DNA from 3 places in the Streptosporangium sp. NPDC020145 genome. Region 2 is predicted to be linked to each of the others. Evidence: riboswitches for the same ligand, from Rfam matches in the RefSeq annotation. Region 2 holds a riboswitch; each other region holds the start of a gene.

Region 1 (2,257 bases), on a different contig from region 2:
TGTCGGCCTTGCCGCGCCGTACGATGCGGGCCTCCGGCAGGCCGATCACGTCCCGCCACAGGGCGTGGGCCTCGTCGTCGTCCAGGTAGACGGTGGCCCAGATCCGGTCGGGGTCGAGGCCGTAGCCTCCCTCGGCCCGAGGCTTGACCGTCAGGTCCCAGGCGAGCCTGATCGCCTCCTCCTTGAAGTAGTCACCGAAGGAGAAGTTGCCGCTCATCTGGAAGAACGTGCCGTGCCTGGTGGTCTTGCCGACCTCGTCGATGTCGAGGGTGCGGATGCACTTCTGCACGCTGGCCGCCCGGGGGGACGGCGGTGTCCGCTGCCCGAGGAGGTAGGGCTTGAACGGCACCATGCCCGCGTTGACGAACAGCAGCGTCGGGTCGTCGGCGGGCAGCGGCGCGCTGGCGGCCACGGTGTGCCCCGCCGCCGCGAAGTGCTCAAGGAACCGCCGTTTGACCTCCGCCGTCCGCACTTGCCCTCCCGAATACCGCCAGACTTTGCAATTGCAAATTTGTTGCAACAAGGCATCGTACAGCCGCCGCCGGAACCGGAGGCCATCTTCAGCGCATCAACGGCTTCGTGCAATGATGACCGGCGAAGGCGAGCGCGGACGAGGAAGCCGGTGCGAATCCGGCGCGGTCCCGCCACTGTGATCGGCGAGCGGACCCCCACGAGGTCACCGCCCCCTGCGGGGTGGGAAGACGGGGGCGAGCATCGACCCGAGAGCCAGGAGACTCACGCGGTCGCCTCCTCGACGAACTGGGGCGGATCTCCCCGGAGAGGAGCGGGTCGGCCGATGGATGACCTCGCGTGGCGACGACCGCACGAGCCCTCCGCGCCGGCGTGTGCCCGGAGACGACCTCCTGGCCGGTTCCGTGACCTTCCGGCAGGGCCGTCCCATGGTGCAGATCCCGTGAGAGGAACCGTCCGTGACGGTCAGACGTCCCCTGTCCCTGTTGCTCGCCCTGTCCTGCGCCGTGCTCCTGGCCGGTTGCGGCGCCTCCTCCGGAGCCCCGGCTGAAGCCCCTGCCGGGGCCGTCGCGGGCTTCCCGGTCACCCTCGACGACTGCGGCGTCAGGACGACCTACGACCGCCCGCCGCGGCGGGCGGTCTCGCTCAACCAGCACGCGACCGAGGTGATGCTGGCGCTGGGACTGCAGGGGTCGATGGCCGGCACCGGATATCTCGACGACAAGGTCCTGCCCGAGTACCAGGCCGCCTACGACGGGGTGAAGGTGCTCTCCAGGCAGTACCCCTCCTACGAGGCGCTGCTGGCCGAGGAGCCCGACTTCGTCTACGGCGGTTTCTCCAGCGCCTTCGACGAGAAGGAGGGCCGCGGCCGCGACGCGCTGGGCAAGGCCGGGATCGACACCTACCTCAACGTCGAGCAGTGCCCGTCAGGCCCGGTGAACATGGACCTGATGGACCGGGAGATCCGCAACGTCGCCACGATCTTCGGCGTGCGCGAACGGGCCGAGGCGCTCATCACCCGGCTGCACGAGCCCCTGACGCGGGTGAGGGAGAGGCTCGCCGACGTCGAGCCGGTCAGGTTGTTCGTCTACGACAGCGGCGACAAGACCGCCTTCACCGCCGGGGGCAAGGGCGTCGGCGACGAGATCATCACGCTGGCGGGCGCGCGGAACGTCTTCACCGACGTGGACAAGACGTGGGCCGACGTGTCGTTCGAGCAGGTCGCCGAGCGCGCGCCCGACTGGATCGTCGTCTACGACTACGGCGAGGAGAAGGTCGAGGACAAGAAGAGGTTCCTGCTGTCGAACCCGGCGCTCGCCGACGTTCCGGCGATCAGGCACAGGCGGTTCGCGGTGCTGCCGCTGTCGTCGGTCGTGCTCGGGGTCCGGGCGCCGTCGGCGGTCGAGTCGCTGGCCCGGCAGATCCACCCCGACCGGTTCGAGTGAGCGGCCTGACCGGGCTCTCCCGGACGACGCCCGTCACCCGGCGCCCCGGCCTGCCGTACCCGCTGACGCTCGCGCTGTGCGCGCTGCTGCTCGGCGGGGCGGTCACGGCGGGGGTCGCGGCCGGTTCGATCAGCCTGCCCGCCGAACAGGTGTGGGGCATCCTGCTGCACCGCCTCCACCCCGCGCTGGCCGAACCGGTCTGGTCCCCGGTCAGGGAGACCGTCGTCATGGACGTACGGCTGCCGCGGGTGATCCTGGGCGGGGTCATCGGCGCCGGTCTTTCGGTCTGCGGGATGGCGTTGCAGGCGCTGGTGCGCAACCCGCTGGCCGATCCGATGCTG
Region 2 (2,257 bases):
CGGCAGGGTCGGCATCGGCCAGGACTCCCGGGGCGAGGGCTTCCAGATCAGTCAGCGTGCCGACTTCTTCGAGGTCGAGGTCGGCCTGGAGACCACGCTCAAGCGGCCGATCATCAACACCAGGGACGAGCCGCACGCCGACCCGGAGAAGTACCGCAGGCTGCACGTCATCATCGGCGACGCCAACATGTCGGAGATCTCGACCTACCTGAAGCTGGGCTCGACCGCGCTGGTCCTCGCCATGATCGAGGACGGCTACTTCACCCGTGACCTCGCGGTCGACAACCCGGTCCAGGCGCTGCGCGCGGTCTCCCACGACCCCACGCTGAAGTACGAGATCGCGATGCGCGACGGCCGCAGGCTCACCGCGGTGCAGCTGCAGATGGAGTATCTGGAGCTGGCCCGCAAGTACGCCGAGGAGCGCAGCGGGAACGGCGTCGACGAGATCACCAAGGACGTCCTCGACCGCTGGGAGTCCGTCCTGACCCGTCTGGCCGAGGACCCGATGCAGCTGTCGCGGGAGCTCGACTGGGTGGCCAAGCTCGAACTGCTGGAGGGCTACCGTACCCGTGACGGCCTGGCCTGGTCCCACCCGCGGCTGCAGCTGGTGGACCTGCAGTACTCCGACATCCGCCCCGAGCGCGGCCTGTACAACCGGCTGGTCGCCCGGGGCAGGATGCAGCGCCTGGTGACCGAGGACGAGGTGCGGCGGGCCATCGAGGCGCCGCCGAGCGACACGCGGGCCTACTTCAGGGGTCGTTGCCTGAGCCAGTTCAGCGAGTCGGTCGCCGCCGCGTCCTGGGACTCGGTCATCTTCGACATCCCGGGCAGGGAGTCCCTGCAGCGCGTTCCGACCATGGAGCCGCTGCGCGGTACGAAGGCCCATGTCGGAGAGCTGTTCGACCGCTGTCGCACCGCCGCCGACCTGGTCACCGCTCTCACCGGCGATCAGTGACCTCCCGTGCGGGCGGGTGCTCCCGCCCGCACGGTTTATGGCTTTGTGTCCGCTATCGCATGGATTGACGGACGCTGTGAACCGGTATACATTCCGGGTGTTTTGTGGCGGTGCGAGGGAAATCCGGTGAGATTCCGGTGCGGTCGCGCCACTGTAACCGGCCCGAGAGGGTGGGGAGCCAGGTCACTCGGCCGCCACCGACCTACGAAAAGGGGCGCGTCAATCCCCTGAAGGAGGTGGCCGTGAGCCAGATCTCTGCTCCGCCGGTCAAGCCCATCCCGCTCGGTTCGCTCACCCGCTGGCTTCTCGCCGTACCGGTGCTGCTGCTCCTCGCCTACCTGGTCGCCTTCGACCAGGGCGCGATCTCGCAGGCCGGTAACTACCTGCACGAACTCATGCACGACGGGCGTCACCTGCTCGGTGTTCCCTGCCACTGAGCGCACCGAGCCACACGTGATCACCAAACTCATCGTCAGAGGCATGCTCGTCGGCCTTCTCGCAGGACTGCTCGCCGGAGTGTTCGCCTACACCGTGGGCGAACCCCGCGTCGAGCGGGCCATCGCGCTGGAGGAGGCCGCGGCGGCCTCCTCCGGCACCGGTGCCCACAGTCACGAGGCGGCCGAGCCCGCCCACTCCCACGGGGAGGAGGCGCCGGTCAGCAGGAACGGCCAGCGCTTCGGCCTCTTCCTCGCCTTGGCCCTGTACGGCCTGGCTCTCGGGGGCCTGTTCGCCCTCGTGTACGCGGGGGTGCGCGGCCGGGTCGGCCCGAGATCGGAACCGCTGCTGGCGGTCTCCCTCGCGGCGGCGGCGTTCGTCGCGATCGTCCTTATCCCTTTCGTGAAATATCCCGCCAACCCACCGGCCGTCGGTGACCCGGAGACGATCAACCAGCGCACGGTGCTCTACCTGGTCGCCGTCGCCATCGGCATCCTCTCCGTCGGCGCCGCGGCGGCCGCGCACCGCTACGTCTCCTCCGAGGAGGCGTGGCCGCGCTGGCTCGCGGGCGGTGCGGCGCTGCTGGTGCCGGTCGCGGCGGCCTGGATCCTGCTGCCCGGGATCGACGAGGTGCCCGAGGGGTTCCCCGCCGGTCTCCTGTGGGACTTCCGCCTGGCCTCCCTCGGGACACAGGCGGTGTTCTGGCTGGGCGTAGGAGCCCTGTTCGCCTTCGCCGCGCGCAGGCGCAGCCCGGCGTGACGGCCCCCTCGGGGGTCGCGCGCCTGCTGCTGGTCTGTCACGCCTCGACACGGGCGACGGCACGGGCGGCCTTTCCCGGAGACGAGCCGCTCGACGGGAACGGCCTGC
Region 3 (2,257 bases), on a different contig from region 2:
TCGACGGCCAGGCCGGCCAGCAGGGCGGCCTGGGCGGAGGTCAGCCGCCCCAGCGGCGCCGTGACGCCGAGCGTGTTCAGGCCTGAGGGCTGTTCGACGGTCCCGACGGGCCCGTGGGAGGGCGCCGGGACGGGGTCCCGCCGTACGGGGGCGGAAGTCGTCTCCAGGGTGGCCGCGACCCGGGCGGCGACGCGCTCCGCGCAGCCGGGCAGTTCGCCGATCCGCCACACACGGCCCTCCCGCACCCCGGGCTCGGTCAGGAACGCCTCGGCGGCGGTCAGCAGCGCGGCGACCGCCGATCCCGGTGGCATCCGCAGGCCGCTGTCGGCCTCGGCCAGCAGCAACGCCACCTCGCCGGGGCCGGTCGGCAGGATCGCGGCGTCCGCCCCGAGCCAGGCCACGTCGCCCCGGCCGTCGTCGAGCGCGAACAGGAACCGCCCCGGCAGGCCGGCGAGCGCGGGCGTGCCGCACAGGCGCAGGTCGAGCTCACGGGTCAGCGGTCCCACGTCGAGAATCCCCCGGCCGTCGAGGCCGCTCAGCGGTGAGGCCAGGACGTTGCGGACCCGTTCGTGGGTGGCCGAGGGCAGCAGCCCCGCCTGTGCCATGCGGGCCGCGAAGGCGTCCCCGGCGCCCAGTCCGCGCACCTGGACGTTCGCCCGGGAGGTCAGCTCGACGACGCCGTTGCCGCAGGTCTTGGCGGCCGAGGCCAGCTCGCGCAGCTGCGGGGCCGTCAGGCGCCCTCCGGGCACCCTGACGCGCGCCAGGCCGCCGTCGGCCGCGGAATGCACCTGGAGCGCCCCCGGGCACGCGTCGGGATGAGATCGTCCGGAGAAGTGACCTTTTGACACGCTGAGGATGGTAACTCCAGTTTCTTGCGGGGACCTCGCTGCCGTAGTCTCATCGTTGGCGACGGCAAAAGGGAGGAAGCCGGTGTGAATCCGGCGCGGTCCCGCCACTGTAACCGGGGAGCGAACCCCATCCAGCCACGGTCCGGCAACGGGCGGGAAGGCCGGGGGGAGCATCGATCCGGGAGCCAGGAGACTCCAGCCGTCGTAGCCGACGACGACCCGGGGCGAGGACCCCGAGGGAGGAAAGCCCTGTGCGCTGTTCGCCGTTCCCCAGCCGCAAGCCCGCACCGCCGTTCACGGCCGCGCCGCTCCCCGCCGGGGAGCGTGGCGAATGATCCTCCTGCTCTCCACCTCCGACACCGACCTGCTCAGCGCCCGCGCCAGCGGCGCGGACTACCGGCTCGGCAATCCCGCCAGGCTCACCGCGGGGGACCTGCCTCCCCTCGTCGAGGGCGCCGACCTGGTCGTCGTACGGCTGCTCGGCGGGCGCCGCGCCTGGGAGGAGGGCCTGGACGCCCTGCTCGCCGGGCCGCTGCCCGTCGTCGTGCTCGGCGGCGAGCAGGCGCCGGACGCCGAGCTGATGGAACTGTCGACCGTGCCCGGCGGGGTGTGCGCCGAGGCGCACGCCTACCTCGCCCACGGCGGGGCCGCCAACCTCGCCGAACTGGGCCGCTTCCTGTCGGACACGCTGCTGCTGACCGGCCACGGCTTCGCCCCGCCCGCCCCGACGCCCGCCTGGGGCGTGCTCGAACGCCGGGCGCGCCGTGAGGAGGGCCCGGTCGTCGGCGTGCTCTACTACCGCGCCCACCACGTCGCGGGCAACACCGCCTTCGTCGAGACGCTCTGCGCCGCGATCGAGGACGCGGGCGCCCGCGCGCTGCCCGTCTACTGCGCCTCCCTGCGCAGCGCCGAGCAGGGCCTGCTCGACACCCTGGGCACGGTCGACGCCCTGGTGGTGACCGTGCTGGCCGCGGGCGGCACCCGCCCGGCCACCGCGTCCGCGGGCGGCGACGACGAGGCCTGGGACGTCGGCGCGCTCGCCGAACTCGACGTGCCGATCCTGCAGGGCCTGTGCCTGACCGGCGGCAGGGCCGCCTGGGAGGCCAACGACGACGGCCTCTCCCCGCTCGACGCGGCGACCCAGGTGGCGATCCCCGAGTTCGACGGGCGGATCATCACGGTGCCGTTCTCCTTCAAGGAGATCGACGGGGACGGCCTGACCGTCTACGTCGCCGACCTCGAGCGGGCCTCCCGCGTGGCGGGCATCGCCGTACGGCACGCCGTCCTGCGGCACGTCCCGCCCGCAGAGCGGCGGATCGTGCTGATGCTGTCGGCCTACCCGACCAAGCACTCCAGGATCGGCAACGCCGTCGGCCTCGACACCCCGGCGAGCCTGGTGCGGCTGCTTG

What was found. Region 2 has a riboswitch for cobalamin ahead of ABZ463_RS19025 (CbtB domain-containing protein). Riboswitches for the same ligand answer to the same signal wherever they lie in the genome.
Region 1: linked by a shared signal. The riboswitch ahead of ABZ463_RS14535 (ABC transporter substrate-binding protein) and the one ahead of ABZ463_RS19025 (CbtB domain-containing protein) in region 2 are both predicted to bind cobalamin.
Region 3: linked by a shared signal. The riboswitch ahead of cobN (cobaltochelatase subunit CobN) and the one ahead of ABZ463_RS19025 (CbtB domain-containing protein) in region 2 are both predicted to bind cobalamin.

What each region holds. Positions count from the first base shown of each region.
Region 1 covers NZ_JBEXZT010000006.1:241,721-243,977, forward strand. The annotation lists gene alaS (alanine--tRNA ligase) at 1-472, opposite strand, end outside; cobalamin riboswitch at 611-737, shown strand; gene ABZ463_RS14535 (ABC transporter substrate-binding protein) at 930-1,916, shown strand; gene ABZ463_RS14540 (iron ABC transporter permease) at 2,066-2,257, shown strand, end outside.
Region 2 covers NZ_JBEXZT010000009.1:159,965-162,221, forward strand. The annotation lists gene dop (depupylase/deamidase Dop) at 1-955, shown strand, start outside; cobalamin riboswitch at 1,034-1,233, shown strand; gene ABZ463_RS19025 (CbtB domain-containing protein) at 1,198-1,392, shown strand; gene ABZ463_RS19030 (CbtA family protein) at 1,409-2,149, shown strand; gene ABZ463_RS19035 (histidine phosphatase family protein) at 2,146-2,257, shown strand, end outside.
Region 3 covers NZ_JBEXZT010000042.1:10,349-12,605, reverse strand. The annotation lists gene cobG (precorrin-3B synthase) at 1-848, opposite strand, end outside; cobalamin riboswitch at 860-1,063, shown strand; gene cobN (cobaltochelatase subunit CobN) at 1,180-2,257, shown strand, end outside.